DNA from 4 places in the Nocardiopsis rhodophaea genome. Region 3 is predicted to be linked to each of the others. Evidence: riboswitches for the same ligand, from Rfam matches in the RefSeq annotation. Region 3 holds a riboswitch; each other region holds the start of a gene.

What was found. A riboswitch is a leader RNA that binds a small molecule or an ion and turns the genes downstream of it on or off. The one in region 3 is predicted to bind cobalamin.
Positions count from the first base shown of each region.
Region 1: it holds a riboswitch for cobalamin, as region 3 does, so the genes downstream of both, ABD259_RS19425 (putative cobaltochelatase) here and metE (5-methyltetrahydropteroyltriglutamate--homocysteine S-methyltransferase) in region 3, are expected to answer to the same signal.
Region 2: it holds a riboswitch for cobalamin, as region 3 does, so the genes downstream of both, ABD259_RS00340 (ABC transporter substrate-binding protein) here and metE (5-methyltetrahydropteroyltriglutamate--homocysteine S-methyltransferase) in region 3, are expected to answer to the same signal.
Region 4: it holds a riboswitch for cobalamin, as region 3 does, so the genes downstream of both, cobN (cobaltochelatase subunit CobN) here and metE (5-methyltetrahydropteroyltriglutamate--homocysteine S-methyltransferase) in region 3, are expected to answer to the same signal.

Region 1 covers NZ_BAAAPC010000018.1:77,339-82,009, reverse strand. The annotation lists partial or broken gene ABD259_RS19445 (amino acid permease) at 1-213, opposite strand, end outside; gene ABD259_RS19440 (hypothetical protein) at 379-642, shown strand; gene ABD259_RS19435 (zinc ribbon domain-containing protein) at 572-769, shown strand; gene ABD259_RS19430 (LLM class F420-dependent oxidoreductase) at 831-1,850, opposite strand; cobalamin riboswitch at 2,031-2,160, shown strand; gene ABD259_RS19425 (putative cobaltochelatase) at 2,217-4,262, shown strand; gene cobO (cob(I)yrinic acid a,c-diamide adenosyltransferase) at 4,311-4,671, shown strand, end outside.
Region 2 covers NZ_BAAAPC010000001.1:65,733-70,403, reverse strand. The annotation lists gene ABD259_RS00350 (ABC transporter ATP-binding protein) at 1-658, opposite strand, end outside; gene ABD259_RS00345 (FecCD family ABC transporter permease) at 651-1,745, opposite strand; gene ABD259_RS00340 (ABC transporter substrate-binding protein) at 1,726-2,895, opposite strand; cobalamin riboswitch at 3,083-3,284, opposite strand; gene ABD259_RS00335 (hypothetical protein) at 3,291-3,707, opposite strand; tRNA gene ABD259_RS00330 (tRNA-Lys) at 3,807-3,879, opposite strand; gene ABD259_RS00325 (hypothetical protein) at 4,220-4,627, shown strand.
Region 3 covers NZ_BAAAPC010000006.1:24,305-28,975, forward strand. The annotation lists gene metE (5-methyltetrahydropteroyltriglutamate--homocysteine S-methyltransferase) at 1-2,275, opposite strand, end outside; cobalamin riboswitch at 2,453-2,676, opposite strand; gene ABD259_RS08140 (polysaccharide deacetylase family protein) at 3,051-4,595, shown strand.
Region 4 covers NZ_BAAAPC010000018.1:92,951-97,621, forward strand. The annotation lists gene cobN (cobaltochelatase subunit CobN) at 1-1,873, opposite strand, end outside; cobalamin riboswitch at 1,936-2,078, opposite strand; gene ABD259_RS19485 (hypothetical protein) at 2,213-2,770, shown strand; gene ABD259_RS19490 (ABC transporter permease) at 3,101-3,757, shown strand; gene ABD259_RS19495 (ABC transporter ATP-binding protein) at 3,750-4,671, shown strand, end outside.

The DNA of each region.
Region 1 (4,671 bases), on a different contig from region 3:
CACAGCGGCGATGAGCCGCTCCTCGGCATCGGCGCCGGGACTGACGCGGGGGAGCCGCCACAGGAAGACCGCGCCCGCCAGCCACCACGCCCCGACGATCGCCCACTCGTACGGCCAGACCAGCGCCGCCGGCATACCGGGCAGGTAGAGCACGGCCAGCCCGGCGCTGAGGACGAGCGCCGCCGCCCCGATGGCGCGACCGGCTGGGGCGCGGCGGCGAAGCTTGCCCGGTATCAGCGGATGATGGCGCGGCGCCGCCAACCCCGGGGGAAATCCCAGACCAGGGGATACCGAAAAGCCCAACGGCAATCGGCCAGACTGCAAAAGAAGGTCGCGCGGCAGCGCACCGACACCGGCCGCACGTGGGCCAAGGCCGTAGTGCGCGACCACGACCGGGTGGCGGTAGAGGATTTCCGGCCCAGGTTCCTGGCCACGTCGACCATGGCGCGCAAAGCGGCGGACGCCGCGATCAGCGCGACCAAGAAGGCCCTGGTGGAGATGGGCCGCAAGCACGGGCGCGATGTGCGCCTGGTGCATCCCGCGCACACCACTTCATCCCGCGCACACCACGATGGATTGCGCATGGTGCGGAGCGAGAGCCAAGCACGCACTTCTGCTTTCCGAGCGAACCTACGCGTGTAGCGCGTGCGGTGTGGTGTCCCCGAGGGACAAGAACTCCGCGCGGGTCATGCTGATCCGGGCAGGTTGGAACCCGGATGGTGTTGAGGGTGTGAGACCAGGTCAGGCGCTGCCTGACCTGGCTGCCTGAGCCATGGATCCCCACCTAGGCTATGAAGGCGGGAATCCCCCGCCTTCAGGCGGGGGAGCAGTCAACCGAGCACCATGTCGCGCAGGGCACGCAGGCCGGGTTCGTCGCGCACCCCGGCGACGAGGAGGGTGGTGACGGGGCTGTCGCGCCACGCCTGGAGGCGCTCGGCGATGCGCGGCAGCGGGCCGACCAGGGAGAGGCCGTCGGCCAGCTCGTCGGGGACGGCGTCGATGGCCTCCTCGCGGCGCCCGGCCAAGAACAGCTCCTGCACCTTGTACGCGGCTTCGGCGAACCCCATCCGCACGAACACGTTGAGATGGAAGTTCTCCTCCTGGGCGCCCATGCCGCCGATGTAGAAGGCGAGGGGCATCTTGGCGGTGCGCAGCGCTTCGGCGGTGTCCTCATGCGGGAGCACGGTGACCGTGCAGGCGATGTCGAAGCCGTCCGGCGCGTCGGCGAGCGCGTCGGCGTACACGCGGGGGCTGATCTCCGGGTGGTAGAAGAGGGGCGTCCAGCCATCGGCGATCTCGGCGGCCAGGGCGACGTTCTTCGGTCCCTCGGCGCCCAGGTAGACGGGGATGTCCGGGCGCAGGGGGTGGGTGATGGGTTTGAGGGGCTTGCCCAGCCTGGTGCCGCCGGGGTAGGGCAGCGGGTAGTGCGGCCCGTCGGAGGTGACCGGCGCCTCGCGGTGCCAGACCTGGCGCATGATGTCCAGGTATTCCCGGGTCCGCTCCAGCGGGCGGGGGAACGGCTGCCCGTACCAGCCCTCGACCACCTGCGGGCCGGACACCCCGATCCCGAGCCGCAGGCGTCCGCCGGAGAGGTGGTCAAGGGTCAGCGCGTGCATGGCGGTGGCGACCGGGGTGCGCGCGGAGAGCTGCACGATCCCGGTCCCCAGCCCGATCCGTTCGGTCCGGGCGCCGTACCAGGTCAGCGGGGTGAACGCGTCGGATCCGTAGGCTTCGGCGGTCCACACCGAGTCATATCCGAGGGCTTCGGCGGCCCGCACCGTCGCGGTGGCGTCATCGGAGGCGGCGCCCCAGTACCCCACCGCGATTCCCAGTTTCAGGTCTGTGGTCACGCGTGCTCCGTCGGTCGCTGGAGGAATTCGGCGTCTGGGGCGCATGGTAGAACCGGTTTCAGTTTCTGGATAGGGGCGCCCGGAAGCCCGGCTCCGGGACGGCACTCAACCCGCGTGTGCCATTCTGGTGGGCGGTGCCGACGTCGGCGGTGCGCCCCCGCGCGGGTTTGCCGCCGCACGCAGGAACCCGGTGTGAATCCGGGGCGGTCCCGCCACTGTGACCAGGGAGCGGACCCGCGACCAACGCCACTGCCGGACACGACCGGTGGGAAGGCGGCGGGGACGCGGCGATCTGGGAGCCAGGACACTGCTCGGCACCAGGACCGACCCCTATGGGCGTGGACTCCCGAGGAAGGACTGACCCGCGTGAGCGCTTCCGCTCGCTACCCCTTCAGCGCGGTCGTCGGCATGGACGACCTGAAACTGGCGCTGCTGATCAACGCCGTGTCCCCGGCGGTCGGCGGTGTCCTGGTCCGAGGCGAGAAGGGCACCGCGAAATCGACCGTCGTGCGCGCCCTCGCGACGCTCCTGCCCGACCTCGACGTCGTCGACGGCTGCCGCTTCGCCTGCGATCCCGCTGACCCCGACCCCCGCTGCCCCGACGGACCGCACCCGGAGGACGCCGTCCCCGCCGAGCGCTCCGCCCGCCTCGTGGAGCTGCCGGTCGGCGCGAGCGAGGACCGCCTGGTGGGCTCGCTCGACATCGAACGGGCGCTCACGGAGGGCGTCAAGGCCTTCGAGCCGGGACTGCTCGCCGCGGCCCACCGCGGCGTGCTCTACGTCGACGAGGTCAACCTGCTCCACGACCACCTCGTGGACCTTCTGCTGGACGCGGCGGCAATGGGCAGGTCGCACGTCGAGCGCGAAGGCGTCTCGGTCGCGCACGCCGCCCGGTTCCTGCTGGTCGGCACGATGAACCCGGAGGAGGGCGAGCTGCGCCCGCAGCTGCTGGACCGGTTCGGCCTCACGGTCGAGGTCGCGGCCACGCGGGAGCCGACCGAACGCGCCGAGGTGGTCCGCCGCCGCCTCGCCTTCGAGACCGCCCCCGAGGCCTTCGCCGCCGGCTACGCGCGGGAGGACGCCGAACTCGCCGACCACATCCGCGCGGCCCGCAAACGGCTGCCCGGGGTCGTCCTCACCGACGCCGCCCTGCGTCAGGTGACGGCCGTGTGCGCGGCCTTCGAGGTGGACGGCCTGCGCGCGGACATCGTCACGGCCCGCGCGGCCATGGCGCTCGCCGCCTGGCGGGACCACACCGAGGTGACCTCCGACGACGTGCGCGACGCCGCCCGGCTCGCCCTGCCGCACCGGCGCCGCCGCGACCCCTTCGACGCCCCCGACCTCGACGAGGACCGGCTGCAGGAGGCGCTGGACCAGGCGGGTGATGACGACCCAAAAGGCCCTGAGGACGCCCCGGAGGAGCCGGGGGGTCCCGACGACAGCGCCGGGTCGGACAGCAGCCCGCAGGAGAGCCCGGAGTCCGCGGCCCCCGACGACGCCACGACGTCGCCCCCGCCGTCGTCTGACACCGGCCACCAGCAGGAAGAACAGCAGGAGACCTCCGGTGCGGGGCCGGGGCAGCAGACGGGCGACACCACGAGTGAGGCGGGGGAGCCCTACCGGCCCCGGCTGCTGAGCGTCTCCGGGATCGGACAGGGGACCCCCGGCCGCCGCTCCCGCGCCGAAACACCGTATGGCAGGACATCGGGGGCCCGCCCTCCGCGGGAACGCGTCGGGACGCTGCACCTGACCGAGACGCTGCGCGCGGCGGCCCCCCACCAGCGGGCCCGGGGCCGCACCGGTCCCGGGCTCCGGCTGCAAAGCTCGGACCTGCGGGAGGCCGTCCGCGAGGGGCGCGAAGGCAACCTCGTGCTGTTCTGTGTGGACGCCAGCGGCTCGATGGCCGCCCGGCAGCGCATGCGGGCCGTCAAGGGAGCGGTGCTCAGCCTCCTGCTCGACGCCTACCAGCGGCGCGACAAGGTCGGGCTGGTCACCTTCCGCGGCCGGGGCGCCGAACTCGACCTGCCGCCCACCTCGTCGGTCGAGGCGGGCGCGCGCCGCCTGCGCGAGCTGCGGACCGGCGGGCGCACGCCCCTGGCGGCGGGGCTGCTGCGCTCGGCCTACGTGCTGCGCGTCGAGCGCCTGCGCGACCCGCGGCGCCGCCCCCTGCTGGTCGTCGTCACCGACGGCCGCGCCACGCAGGGCGGCCTCGACGACGCCCTGCGCGCCGGGGCGTGGATCGGGTCCCAGGGCGTGCAGAGCGTCGTCGTCGACTGCGAGTCGGGCGCGGTGCGCCTGGGGCTGGCCGGGCGGCTGGCCGCCGCCATGGGCGGGACCGCGGTCCGGCTGGAGGAACTGGGGGCCGACGCGCTGAGCGGACTGGTCCGGCACACCCGGCACCGGGCGGCGTAGCGCCGCGCCACCGACAGACGATCACCGCGACAGACAAGGACCCAACAGATGCCGCAGGGCAAACCCTCCTACGTCCCCGACGACGGACTCACCACCCGGCAGCGGCGCAACCGGCCGCTGCTGATCGTGCACACCGGCGCGGGAAAGGGCAAGTCCACTGCCGCCTTCGGCCTGGCTACCCGCGGGTGGGCGCAGGGCTGGGACATCGGGGTGTTCCAGTTCGTGAAGTCCGCGAAGTGGCGGATCGGCGAGGAGAAGGCGTTGCGCGTCCTGGGCGACACGTCCGAGGGCGGCAGGGTCACCTGGAACAAGATGGGCGAGGGCTGGTCCTGGATCCAGCGCCCCGGCACCGAGCAGGACCACGCCGCCGACGCGGCCGAGGGCTGGAACCAGATCAAGCGCGACCTGA
Region 2 (4,671 bases), on a different contig from region 3:
CGCCGACGGTGTCCTCGGTCAGCAGCCGGGAGGCGGAGCCGACCCGCACGTCACTGCCGCCGAACATGAGCATCGCGGTATCGGCGACCTCCAGGGCGTGGTCCGGGTGGTGGGTGGTCATGACGACCGCCCGCCCCTCATCGGCCAGGCCGCGCAGCAGGTGCAGCACGCGGCCCTGGTTGCGCAGGTCGAGCGCGGATGCGGGCTCATCCAGCACTAGAACCCGGCCTTCGCCCACGATGGCGCGGGCGAGCAGTACGAGCTGGCGCTCGCCACCGCTGAGCGTGGGGTAGTCGCGATCGGCCAAATGCCCGATGCCGACACGCTCCATCGCGGCCAGCGCAAGGCGTCGGTCGCGTCGGCCGGGGGACGCGAGCGGTGCGAGGTGTCGGGTGCGGCCCATGAGCACCATGTCCAGCGCCCGGTAGGCGAAGGTGGAGTGGTGCTGTTGGGGGACGAAGCCGATGTCGCCGCCGGCCCGCACCGTCCCCTCGGTGGGGTGTGCGAGCCCGACGAGACAGCGGAGCAGTGTGGTCTTGCCGCGGCCGTTCGGACCAAGCACGGTTAGCACCTCGCCCTCGGTGACGCGGCGCGAGACGTCGCGGAACAGCCAATGGGGCAGTTCGTAGGCGAACCCCAATCCGTCGAGGTCAAGCATGGGCCCACATCCTTCGGCGGCTGCTGTGCAGGAGAACCAGGAAAACGGGGGCGCCGATGAGCGCGGTCAGCACGCCGAGCGGGATCTCGGCGACACCGAGGTTGCGCGTCACGGTGTCGATAACGGTGAGGTAGGCCGCGCCGAGCAGGACGGACACAGGGATGACGGCCCGATGGTCGGACCCCACCAGCAGCCGGGCGAGGTGCGGAACGACCAGTCCCACCCAGCCGATGACCCCGCTGACCGCGACCGCTCCGGCCACGACGGCCGCCACGGCCGCGAGCAGCAGCCAGCGCAGCCGTCCCGGCCGCAGGCCGAGGATCGTGGCGTCCTCGTCTCCCAGGGAGAGCACGTTGATGCGCCAGCGCAGCGCCAGGAACAGCGCCCCGCCCGCAACGGCCGGGACACCCACCACGGCGACCTTGGCGTAGCTGGCGGTTGCGAGGCTGCCGAGCAGCCAGAACACGATGGACGGCAGGTCGGTGTAGGGGTCGGCGAGGTAAGTGAGCAGCGACACCAGGGCGGAGAAGAACGCCCCGACCACGATGCCGGAGAGCACGATCGTCAGGGGCGGGGCCGGCCCCCGGGCCCTGCTGACCACGAAGACGGCGACGAGCGCGGCCAGCCCGAACGTGAACGCGCCCAGGACGAGCGCGGCCGAGCCCAGCCCGAGCACGATCGCGAGAGCGCCGCCGAACGACGCGCCCGAGGAGACGCCGAGGATCTGCGGGCTGACGATCGGGTTGCCGAAGACGGCCTGGAGGACCGCGCCGCACACGGCGAGGCCCGCGCCGACGAGCATGCTCAGCAGGACCCGGGGCAGACGCACGTTGAGCACGGCGGCGGCCTCGGTGTCCGACCAGGTGCGGTCGATCGGGAGGAACTGGCCGAGGAGGATCTGGAGGACGTGATCGGCGCTGACGGAGTAGCGGCCGAAGCCGAGGGCCAGGACGCCGACGACCAGGACGACGGCCACCAGTCCCAGCACCGTCCCGCGATGTCGGGGAGCGGCCGCCGTTTCGGCGTCGTGGAGCGCGTCGGCCTGGTCTGCGGCGTCGACCACCGCCTCAGCTGCCGAACGCGTCATAACCGCGGGAGGCCGAGTTGGGCACGACGTTGAGGATGGTGTCCAGCTGGGCGTCGGAGGGCTCGCCGCCGTAGAGGAACCCGTAGGTCTCGACGACGTCCTTACGCAGGCCTGGTGCCCCGGTCTCGTGCACCAGACCGGCAACCCACCGCCACATGAGGGGGGATTCCTGGCTGGGTGGGTCCCACCGGTAGCCGCCCAGGGGCACCTTGTAGACGCGGCGGTCGCGCACGGCGCTCAGGCCCGCCAGTTTGGGGTCGTCGTACATGGTCTTCGGCGTGGCCGGGCCGAAGTTGCCGATGAGGATGATGTCCGGGTCCCACTCCAGGAGCTGTTCGACGTCGATCGTGGCCCGCTCGTTGTCGAGACCGGCGGCGGGGTTGCGGCCTCCGGCGAGGTCGATGACGAAGTGGTTGTAGGAGGCTCCGGCGCCGACCTCCAAGCTGTCCTCGGCTCCCCGCAGATACAGGACGGACGGCCGGTCGTCGTCGGATGCGGGAAGCTCGGCCCGCAAGCGTTCCAACCGCTCGTGCATCCGACCGACCATCGTCTCGGCCCGGTCCTGCTTGTCGAGCAGCTCGCCGTAGAGGGTGATGGCGCCTTCCAGGTCCTCCTGTGTGCCGTAGGTGAGCTGGGCGACGGGGAGGCCGGTGTCGCGCAGCGGATCGACGAGGTCGGCGCCGCGGTCGCCCCACTGGATCACCGCATCCGGCTCCAGGGCCAAAACACTCTCAACGTTCGGCGCGAACTCGGCTCCCGCCACGTCGGTGGAGACGTCGAGCAGCTCGGGGTAGACCTCGCCGAGGTAGCTGTCCTCGATGGCGGTGCGCGAGGCGGCGTTCATGCCGACCAGCACCTCCGGCCCGCCGTTCACCGCCACCACCATGGAGGCGGCGGGCAGCGGAATCGTCACCACCCGGCGCACTGGCCCGGAGAGCGTGACCTTATCTCCCGCGAGGTCGGTGACCGTGCGGCTTCCCTCTTTGCCTTCGGGCCCGGCCCGACCACACCCGGTGGCGAGCAGCGGCAGCGCGGCAGCGGCGAGCGCCCCGCCCAGCAGTGTGCGGCGCGGGACGTCCGGGGTTGGGGGGTCGGCAACACGGGTTCGCCCGTGGGGGACGATGCTCGGCGGAGCGGCGCGATGGAGCATCCGGGTTCCTCTCGTGTCCTGGACGCAGGCCACAGAAGAACCTGCACCCGGGACAGCGGAGCGCCCTCAGCACGACCGATCGACCAGAAGGCGGTCGATTGGACCATGAGCACCACACGCCACACCCGAACGGGCCTGCCGCAAGCACGACAGCTCCCATGCACGCCTCCTGGGGTCCGCGCCCCGTGGATCGTGTCCGCGACAGGCCAGTCTCCTGACTCCCGGATCATCGCTCCCCCCGACCTTCCGGCCCATCAGCCGTGGTCGCACGTGGGGTTCCCTCCCCGGTCACAGTGGCGGGACCGTGCCGGATTCACACCGGCTTCCTGGATCCCGTCGCGGTCGGCCGACGGATCAAGGCTAACCAAACCCCTCCCGAACTGGAAGATCAGACCTCACTTCCCCTGCCGCGGAGGGATTGGCGGACGACGCTCCGTGTGGACGCCGAACCCGCGGGTCACGAGCGCCGATCTGTTGGCCGCCTGGCGCGCTGGCGGGACCGGCGTCGCCCCCTGCCGCTCATCGTCGTAGTGCACTGCCACCCCCACCACGCGGGCGGTGCCGGCGAATTCCGAGTTGGTCTGGGCCTTCCAGTTGCGGTCCGCGCGAACGAGGGCGGCTCGGCCGTTGACGGCGCCAGCTGGCTGCACCGGTCCTGGCGTCCGTTCGGCCACGTTCTTCGCCGTACGCTGAGACCGGACTTTGCGGCCTTCGTCGCCGTCCTCGCCGCGGGTGCCGGGCGCCCGCTCGTCGGTCGCGGCCGTCCCGCGTCGGCGGTTGCGGTCCGTGAGCGCTTCGGCCCGCACGGACACGGCTGAGACGCGTGCCCCGGACCGGGGCCGTGACGGGGCCGCATACACGAAGAAACCCCAGGCCGTTGACGGGGGGCTAGCGACCTGGGGCTGAAGCTGTGGGCCCCCAGGGGATCGAACCCTGAACCCGCGGATTAAAAGTCCGCTGCTCTGCCAATTGAGCTAAGGGCCCCGATGCGTGCTTCCGTCGTGGGTACGGTGCCACACCATGCGTGCTAAGACTAACGGGTTTTCCACCCGGATGCGGAACCCAGGGGCGTGTGCGGAGGCGTGCAGCCGGTCGGATGCCATCAACTCCCGCCCCGTCCGGCCCCGTTCCAGAACTGCCGAGCACACCGGGAGCACACCGACGCTAGGCCCGGCGCGGTATCAACCAGCGGACCCAACAGCCACTCAAGCTGCGCCAGGATGCCGTAGGTGATCACCAGTTAGGACAACGTTGACCGTGGACAAGACCTGGGCCGACGGCCACTGGGACGAACGTGTAGACAGAAGCGCGATGTGCTGACCATGTGGACCTCAAGGCCGCCACGGCGAACATCGCCCATCAGTTCATCCAGATGGGGTGGGCCACGGAAGCGAAGCCCACGAAGATCGACTCCAGTGACCGCACCATCGCACTGACCGAAGACGCGGTGGCGGTGCTGCGTGCCCGCCGCAGCCAGCAGAACGCCCGGCGGCTGGCGGCCGGACCCGCCTGGAAGGAAACCGGGTACGTGTTCACCCGGGACAGCGGCGAACGGTATCACCATGCCCAAATCAGCGGCGCGTTCCTCGAGATCACAGACGCCGCTGATCTTCCTCCGGTGAACTTCCGTGGCCTGCGCCACGGTGCGGCCGCCCTGCACCTGGCCGGGGGACGTGGACATGAGGCTGGTACAGGAGCTGCTGAGGCACTCCACGATCAAGCTCACCGCTGATACCTACACCAGTGTCCTGCTCGACGCCGCTCGGGCCGCTGCGG
Region 3 (4,671 bases):
CCAGGTCGGCACGCACGCGGCGGGCCGCCTCGACCATGTTGCGCAGGGCCGGTTCGACCTCCGCGTAGCCGCGGGTCTTCAGCCCGCAGTCGGGGTTGACCCACAGGCGCTCCGGATCGACCGCCCGCAGGGCGTCGCGCAGCGCCGCCTCGATCTCGTCGACCGTGGGCACGCGGGGCGAGTGGATGTCGTAGACACCCGGGCCGATGCCCCGCTTGTACCCTGCGACGGCCAGGTCGTCGACCAGCTCCATGTGGGAGCGGGCCGCCTCGACGCTGGTGACGTCGGCGTCCAGCTGTTCGATGGCGCCGACGATCCGGCCGAACTCCGAGTAGCACATGTGCGTGTGGATCCGGGTGGTGTCGGCCACGCCGGAGGTTGCCAGCCGGAACGAGCCGATGGCCCAGGCGAGGTAGTCGGCGTGCCGCTCCGCGCGCAGCGGCAGCAGCTCCCGCAGGGCGGCCTCGTCGACCTGGATGTGCCGGATCCCCGCCCGCTCCAGGTCGAAGACCTCGTCGCGCAGCGCGAGCGCCACCTGGCGGGCGGTGTCGCCCAGCGGCTGGTCGTCACGCACGAACGACCAGGCCAGCATGGTGACCGGGCCGGTGAGCATGCCCTTGACGGGCTTGGAGGTGCGCGACTGGGCGTAGGTGATCCACTCCACGGTCATCGGCTCGGGCCGCGAGACATCGCCGTACAGGATCGGCGGTCGCACGCACCGCGACCCGTAGGACTGCACCCACCCCTTCTGGGTGGTGACGAAGCCGTCCAGGCGCTCGGCGAAGTACTGCACCATGTCGTTGCGCTCGGGCTCGCCGTGCACGAGGACGTCCAGGCCGATGTCCTCCTGCAGGGCGATGACGCGGTCGATCTCGGCGCGCATCCGCCGCGTGTACTCCGCGTCGTCGATCCGCCCGGCGCGGTGGTCGGCGCGCGCCTTGCGCACGTCGGCGGTCTGCGGGAACGAACCGATGGTGGTGGTCTGCAGCGGCGGGTCGTCGGTCCGGGCCGCACCGCGCTGTTCGTGCCCGTTGCGGGCCACATCGTCGCCCAGCGCGTCCAGCCGCGCGCGCACGCGGGAGTTGACGAACGCCGCACCGTCGGGGGCGGTGGCGCGCGCCCGCTCCAGCTCCGCCGTGATGCCCTCGTCCCCGGCCGACAGCGCCCGGCCCAGCAGCACGACCTCGTCGAGCTTCTGCCGGGCGAAGGCCAGCCGCTCGCGGATCACCGGGTCGAGCTCGGTCTCGGCGTCCAGGTCGATGGGCACGTGCAGCAGGGAGCAGGAGGTGCTGACGACGATGTCGCGGGCCAGGCCCAGTAGCGAGCCCAGGGTGGACAGCGCCTTGGCCAGGTCCGCCCGCCACACGTTGCGGCCGTCGACGACGCCCGCGACCAGGGTGGTGTCGCCCAGGCCCGAGACGGCGGCGATCTCGTCGACCGACTCCGGCCCGGCCACCAGGTCCAGGCCGATCCGCTCCACGGGGGTGCGCTTGAGGACTTCCAGCGCTTCGGTGCCGATTGACCCGAAATAGGTGGAGACGAGGATCTCGGGGCGGTTGGTGAGCTCACCGAGCCGACCGTAGGCGCGCTCCAGCGCGACGAGTTCGGCGCGCCCGTCGTCGGTCGCCAGGATCGGCTCGTCCAGCTGCACCTGTCCCGCGCCGGCGGCGGCCAGAAGCTCCAGCAGCTCGGCGTAGCGTCCGAGGAGGTCGTCGAGGAGGTCCAGTGGACGCCAGCCCTGGGGGGCGTCCGCGGCGGGCTTGGCCAGCATCAGGAAGGTGAGCGGGCCGACGAGGACCGGCCGCGTCATCATGCCCAGCCCCTTGGCCTGGGTGAACTCCGAGAAGGGCTTGGTTGAGGCGGCCAGGCGCGGCCGCTGGTCGGGGGACAGTTCGGGGACCAGGTAGTGGTAGTTCGTGTCGAACCACTTGGTCATCTCCAGGGGCGCGATGTCGTCGGCGCCCCGGGCCATCGCGAAGTAGCGACGCAGCTCGGACTCGCGGTCCTCCCCGGCGAAGGCCGGGGTGCGGAAGCGCTCCGGCACCAGGTCGAACAGGACCGCGGTGTCGAGCATGTGGTCGTAGTAGGAGAACGTGTTGGACGGGATCTCCGCCACCCCCGCGTCGCGCAGGGTCTCCCAGACGCCGCGGCGCAGTCGGGCGGCGACGGCGTCCAGTTCGGAGGCGGGGATGCGGCCCGCCCAGTAGGCCTCGCTCGCCCGCTTGAGTTCGCGGTTGGGGCCGATGCGGGGGTATCCGTGCACGGTCGTCGTCATCGGACACCACCGCCTCGAAGCGAGGTTCGGGTTCTCATTGGCTTCTTCTCTCCCTCGTCGAACAGCCGTTGACGGTCCGGCCGTGCCGTTGGGGAGCAACCCATGAGCGCGTGCGCGACGAAGCGCCCGTCGCCCGCGGCCCTCCCTCGGGGCACGTGGACCAACCGCGGACGCGTGGGCGTCCACGGGCGGAGGGCAGGTATTCGGACTCGTGGGCGTGCGTGCCGGAGTTGCCGACACGCGGGCCTACCGGCCGTCGCTTCCCAGGCGGATCGTGCCCAGTGCTGTTGACGGCTCTCGTTCCCACTCACCGCTGCGGGGCAGTCCCGGAGTCGCACCGGGTTCCCTCTTTCGACACGCGCGGCGGCTGCCGTGCGTGTACCGACCGCGGCTGCCAGTATAGGGACCCGCTTGCGAGACGTGAGATGCGGCATGCCCTCATGTGCCCGAAACGTCCCCGTTCCTGCGCTTTTGCGTTTCGGACAGCGGGTGTTGACGCTCTTATTGCCCACTACGTCAGCGGGCAGGCCCCTGACCGTTCTAAGCTCGTCCGGTGGGCCCGGTTACACCTGCTGAACACCCCCTGGCAACGGCGATCCGGACCCTTGAGCAACCGAGATTACGGGTCTAAAAAACTCCCCACCAATTGCGAAAGACGTTCGTTCCCTTGCAGACAGCGCCCGGCGAATCCCACGTGCCGTTCACCACACCCAACTCGCCCGCATCGACCCCGGCAGGTCGGCGCACCCCCCGCCTTCCGCGAGCCTCTGCCCCGATCGCGATCGCGCTCGTTGCCGCCCTGTCGCTCGCCGCCTGTTCCTCCCCGGACGCCGAGCACAAGTCGGAGAAGCCCGAGCGGGCCAAGGCGACCGGCAAGACCGACGAGCTCACCGTCGTTGACCTCGACAACGTCCCAGACGTGACCGAGGAGACGAAGGAGACCGAGGAGTCCGGCACCACGGCGGAGCTGGCGTACCCGAAGATCCCCAACGCCGACCCCCTGACGAAGCGGCTGGGCGAGATCACCGACCAGGAGCGCGACGACTTCCTCGGCGCCAACGCCAAGGCCGAGGACATCAAGATCGGCTGGAACCTGAGCGTCGCGGGCGACGACGTCGTGGCGGTCCGGCTCACCCAGGACGAGAAGGACGACGAGGGCGAGCGCACCTCCTACGCGACCTACTGGTACGACACGACGCAGGGGACCACCGCCTACTCCACCGAGCTGCTGGCCGGGCAGAAGGAGCTGGAAACCCTCGACGGTCTGGTGAAGAAGGCGCTCAAGGACGAGGACGCCGCGGACACCTCGCAGCTCTACCCGATCCTCCGCTCCTACGACTCGATGGGCTTCAACCCCGACGGCGACCTCGTCGTGGAGTTCGACGAGGGCCAGGTGGCCCCGGTGAAGTCGGGCCGGATCTCCGCCGTCATCCCGAAGGAGGACGTCGACCCGCTCCTCTCCGACTTCGGCAAGAAGGCCCAGGCCGCCGCCGTCGTCGTCACCCCGGACTACCGGATCGAGAAGCCGGCGACGCCCCCGAAGGACGGCGCCAGCGCCGAGGTCCCCGGGATGATGCCGGTGCGCGACGACAGCGTCGACTGCTCGGACCCGGCGTCCAAGTGCATCGCCCTGACCTTCGACGACGGCCCGGGCGACCGCACGCCGGAGCTCCTCGACACCCTCGCCGAGTACGACGCCAAGGCCACCTTCTTCCTCACCGGCGAGCCTGTGCGGGAGCACGCCGCCACGGTGCGCCGCGAATACGCCGAGGGGCACGAGCTGGCCAACCACACCGTGCACCACCCCGACCTGACCCGGCAGGCCGAGGTCCGGGTCCGCGCAGAGCTCGACACGGTCAACGACCTGGTCCGGCGCGAGACCGGGTACAGCCTCGAACTCATGCGCCCGCCGTACGGCGCCACCAACGACGCGGTCTCCAAGATCTCCAAGGAGGAGGGGCTCGCGGAGATCATCTGGAGCGTCGACACCAACGACTGGAAGGACCGCAACTCCTCCATCGTGGCCAAGCGCGCGGTGCAGGGCGCCCAGCCCGGGGCGATCATCCTGATGCACGACATCCACGGCACGACCATCGACGCCGTCCCCTCCATCCTCAAGCAGCTGGACGAGAAGGGGTACACGATGGTCACGGTGTCCCAGCTACTCGGTGACACCGAGCCGGGCAAGTCCTACTTCAACGGCCACCCGGAGAAGAAGAAGGACGGCGCGGACTCCAAGGAAGACAAGGACGGCAAGGGCGACAAGGACGGCAAGGGCAACGCGTCGCCCGCCTCGGACGCGTCCGACTCCAAGGACTGACCGCGGCGCTCTTGGAGGGACCGGCGCGCCCCGCGAGAAAGCGGTGCGCGCCGCGTCATACAAGAAAAGGGTGTCC
Region 4 (4,671 bases), on a different contig from region 3:
GGGCCTTGTCCGGGTCGAGGTCGCTCACCAGGGCATACTCGTCCAGGAGCTGTTCGAGCTTGGCGATGTCGCCGTAGGTGTCGGCGCGCGCCATCGGCGGGACGAGATGGTCGACCACGGTGGCGTGCGCGCGGCGCTTGGCCTGCGTGCCCTCGCCGGGGTCATTGACGATGAACGGGTAGACGAAGGGGAGATCACCGAGCACCGCGTCGGGGGCGTCCTCGGCCGCCAGCCCCAACCCCTTGCCCGGAAGCCACTCCAGAGTGCCGTGTTTGCCAAGGTGAACGACGGCGTCGGCGCCGAAACCGCCGTCCTCCCGGGCGGTCTCCAGCCAGCGGTAGGCCGCCAGGTAGTGGTGCGAGGGCGGCAGGTCCGGGTCGTGGTAGATCGCGATCGGGTTCTCGCCGAAGCCCCGCGGCGGCTGGATCATCAGCACGACGTTGCCGAACCGGAGCGACGCCAGCACGATCTCGGGGCGGCCGGAGGAGTCGTCGACGTAGAGCTCGCCCGGCGGCTCGCCCCACTGCTCCCGGATGCCCGCGGTCAGCTCGGCGGGCAGGGCGTCGAACCAGCGGCGGTAGTCGTCCAGCGGGACGCGGGCGTCGGCGCGGGCGAGCTGCTCCTCGCTGAGCCACTCGACGTCGTGCCCCCCGGCGCTGATCAGGGCGTGGATCAGCGGGTCGCCGTCGTCCTCGCGGCGGCCCTCCTCCGGACCGGGTACCCGCCACAGGGTGTCGTCGGGGCCGAGGTCGTAGCCGCGCTCGGCCAGGAGGCGGAACAGCCGCACCGCCGAGGCCGGGGTGTCCAGGCCGACGGCGTTGCCCACCCGGGAGTGCTTGGTGGGGTAGGACGACAGCACCACGGCCAGGCGGCGCTGTTCCGGCGGCACGGCGTGCAGGCGGGCGTGGCGCACGGCGACCCCGGCGATGCGCGCGGCGCGCTCGGGGTCGGCCGCGTAGACCGGGATCTGGCCATCCTCCCCGGTCTCCTTGAACGAGAACGGGACGGTGATCAGCCGCCCGTCGAACTCCGGGATCGCGACCTGCATTCCGGCGTCCATCGGGGTCAGGGCGGCGTCGGAGGCCTGCCAGCTCTCGCGGCTGGAGGTGAGCACCAGCCCCTGGAGGATGGGCACGTCGAGCGCGGCCAGCGCCCCGGCGTCCCAGGCGTCCTCGTCGCCGCCCCCGCTGGCGTCGGCGGCCACCGCGCCACCGGCCGCCAGCACCGTGGTGATGACGGCGTCGGCGCGGCCGAGCAGCTCGAACAGGCCCGGGTGGGTCTCGGCGGTCAGGCCGCGCAGCGAGCCGGAGAACACCGGCAGGGCGTTGCCCCCGGCGGCCTCGATCGCCTCGCACAGCACGTCGATGAAGGAGGTGTTCCCCGACAGCTCGTGCGCGCGGTAGAACACCACGGCCACCGTCGGGCGCTGGGGGTCGGAGGCGTAGGAGCCGTGCACGCCGTAGTCGGGCATGCGTTCCGGCGGCTCGAAGCCCTCTCCGGTGAGCAGCACCGTGTCGGAGAGGAAGCGGGCCAGCTGGCGGAGGTTGCCGATGCCGCCCTCGCGCAGGTAGGCGTGGGCGTCGGTGGCGACGCCGGAGGGCACCGTGGAGAGCGCGATGAGCTCGGCGTCGGGGGCCGCCTCGCCGCCGAGCGCGACGAGCGGAACACCGCTCGCCCGGAGGGTGTCCAGGCCCTGCGGCCACGCCTCGCGCCCGCCGAGCAGCCGCACGACCGCGACGTCAACGCCGTCCAGCAGGGCGGGGAGGTCGTCGGGGCCGGTGCGGGCCGGGTTGGCGGTCCGGTAGCCCGCGTCGGCGGCGCGTGCCGCCAGCAACTCGGTATCGGCCGTGGACAGCAGCAGGATCGTTGCCACTCGTGGTCCTTCGTCTTCGCCGGGGTCCGCGCCCCGTGACCGAACAGATGCGTGTCGGCGCGCAGTCTCCTGACTCCCAGATCGCCGCTCCCCGCTGCCTTCCCACCGCGCTCGCGCCCGCGAGCCGCCGCGGCAGTGGCGTGTGTGGCGGGTCCACTCCCTGGTCACAGTGGCGGGACCGCCCCGGATTCGCACCGGGTTCCTGCGCACCGCCGTCGCCCATCCTCGCAGAAGCGGATGGCGCGCCCGCAGCGGACCGCGGCACCTGGCCGCGAACGGCCACAGCGCCGGGAGCTGCGGGGTTTTGGGACGGTCGCCCGGTAGGCAAGAATCTCGGGCATGACACACGATCCCTACCCCTCGCCCGGCCCGAACGACCCCTACGGGCAGCAGCCACCCGACGCCCCGTTCGGGCAGCACCTTCCGGGCGGCGCGCCGTACCCGCCGGACGGGCGGCCGCATCCGGGCGAGGTGTCCCCCTACGGCGGGCCACCGCAGGCAGGAGGGTGGCAGGGCCCCTCGGACGTCTCCGGGGGCGAAAGCGCCAGCGTTCCGCTCACCACGATCGGCGACATCACCGTGACCCGCACCGAGGTGATCACCCCTTCCGGGCGCTTTCCGGTCAAGGGCAGCATCTGGAACGTCACCGACATGACCCATCAGCACGAGAGCATTCCGCCCGTCGCGATCGTGCTGGCCATCCTGTTCTTCGTCTTCTGCCTTCTCGGGCTCTTGTTTCTCCTCATGAAAGAGCGCAAGATTACCGGGAGCATTCAGGTGACCGTGCAGGGAAACGGGGTCGTGCATTCGACGCTCATCCCGGCCCGCGACCCGTCGACGATGATGCAGGTGATGCAGCACGTTAATTACGCGCGTTCCCTGGCGGCCATGCCGTAAGGACGCGGACAGCAGCCGCGGAGGGGCAGCCAGCGACGGTCGCCCTGTGACCCGCCCCTGACACGAGGGGCGGGCGGGGACCGAAAGACGCACCGCCGACCGCCGAATTCGGGCGGAAAAGCGCAGGCCAGAGCCTATTCCCGCGGCGCAGGCAACACGGCGGCGCAATCCGGAGTCAAGTACCGCGGCGTTGCGGTTCAATTCTGATCCGACAACGGAACGATCACCTTATTCGCCTGGACGCGTACTTCGCCTACACGCGGCAAGGTTGCCGCTCATGACCGAATCCGTTCAAGGCGTGTGCTCCCCTGCCCGGGAGGGGCGCGCATCGTGACCGACTTCTTGGCGTACGTCGACCAGCATTCCGACACCATCATGATGCAGGCGACCCAGCACGCCAGCCTGATCGCGCAGTGCATTCTGATCGCGGCCGTTCTGGGGGTGGGAATCGGCCTGCTGGTATTCCGGAACGAGACGGCCACCGCGCTGACCACCGGCACCACCAGCATCATCTTCACCATCCCCTCGCTGGCCATGCTCGGGTTGCTGATCACGCCACTCGGGCTGGGCGTTGCGCCCACGGTGACGGCGATCGTGCTCTACTCGCTGCTGCCCATCCTGCGCAACACGATCTCCGGGCTGAACAGCGTCGACCCGGCGCTGGTGGACGCCGCCCACGGCATCGGCATGGGCCGCACCCGGGCCCTGTTCCGCGTCCAGCTCCCGCTGGCCTGGCCGGCGATCCTGGCCGGGTTGCGCGTTTCCACCCAGCTCGCGATGGGGATCGGCGCCATCGCCGCGTTCGTCAACGGGCCCGGTCTGGGCCAGCTGATCTTCAGCGCCCAGGGCCGCCTCGGCACGGTCAACGCGCCGAACATGGCGCTGGCGGGCACGCTGGGCATCGTCGTGCTGGCTCTGCTGTTCGACCTCATCTTCGTCCTGATCGGCAAGTTGACCACCTCACGAGGAATTCGAATCCATGCCTGAGAGCACCACCGCCCCGCGCACGCCGGCCGGCCCCGCCGCGAGCGGTGACCGTGCCGGGGGTGTCCCCATCCGCCTCATCGAGGTGACCAAGCGGTTCGGCGCCTCCGCGGAGACCGCCGTCGAGAACCTGACCATGACGATCCCGGCCGGAGAGATCGTCGTCCTCCTCGGCCCCTCCGGGTGCGGCAAGACCACGACGATGCGGATGATCAACCGGCTGATCGAGCCGACGACGGGCCGCATCATGATCGGCGACAGCGATGCCAAGGCGCAGCGCCCCGACGAGCTCCGCCGCCACATCGGCTACGTCATCCAACAGGCCGGGCTGTTCCCGCACATGACCGTGGCGCAGAACATCGCGCAGGTCCCCATGATGCTCGGCTGGGCCAAGCAGCGCATCACCAAGCGCGTGGACGAGCTGCTCGACCTCGTGGGGCTGGACCCGGCGGAGTACCGCACGCGTTACCCGCGCCAGCTATCGGGCGGGCAGCAGCAGCGCGTGGGCGTCGCGCGGGCCCTGGCCGCCGACCCGCCGGTGCTGCTGATGGACGAGCCGTTCGGCGCGCTCGACCCGATCACCCGGGAGAACCTGCAGGACGAGCTGCTCCGGTTGCAGCGGGAGCTGTCCAAGACCATCGTCTTCGTGACCCACGACGTGGATGAGGCGCTCAAGCTCGGCGACCGCATCGCCATCCTGGACACCGGCTCCACGATCGTCCAGTACGCGCCGGCCGAGGAGATCCTGACCAACCCGGCAAACTCGTATGTGGAGCAGTTCGTCGGCGGCGAGAGCTCGATGCGGCTGCTGAAGCTCACCCCGGTCACGAGCATCACGTCGGAGAGCGTCGTGCGGGCGCGGTTGGCGGACGGCGTCTCCGACGTCCGGCACAGGCTCACCGAGCACGCGGCCGACC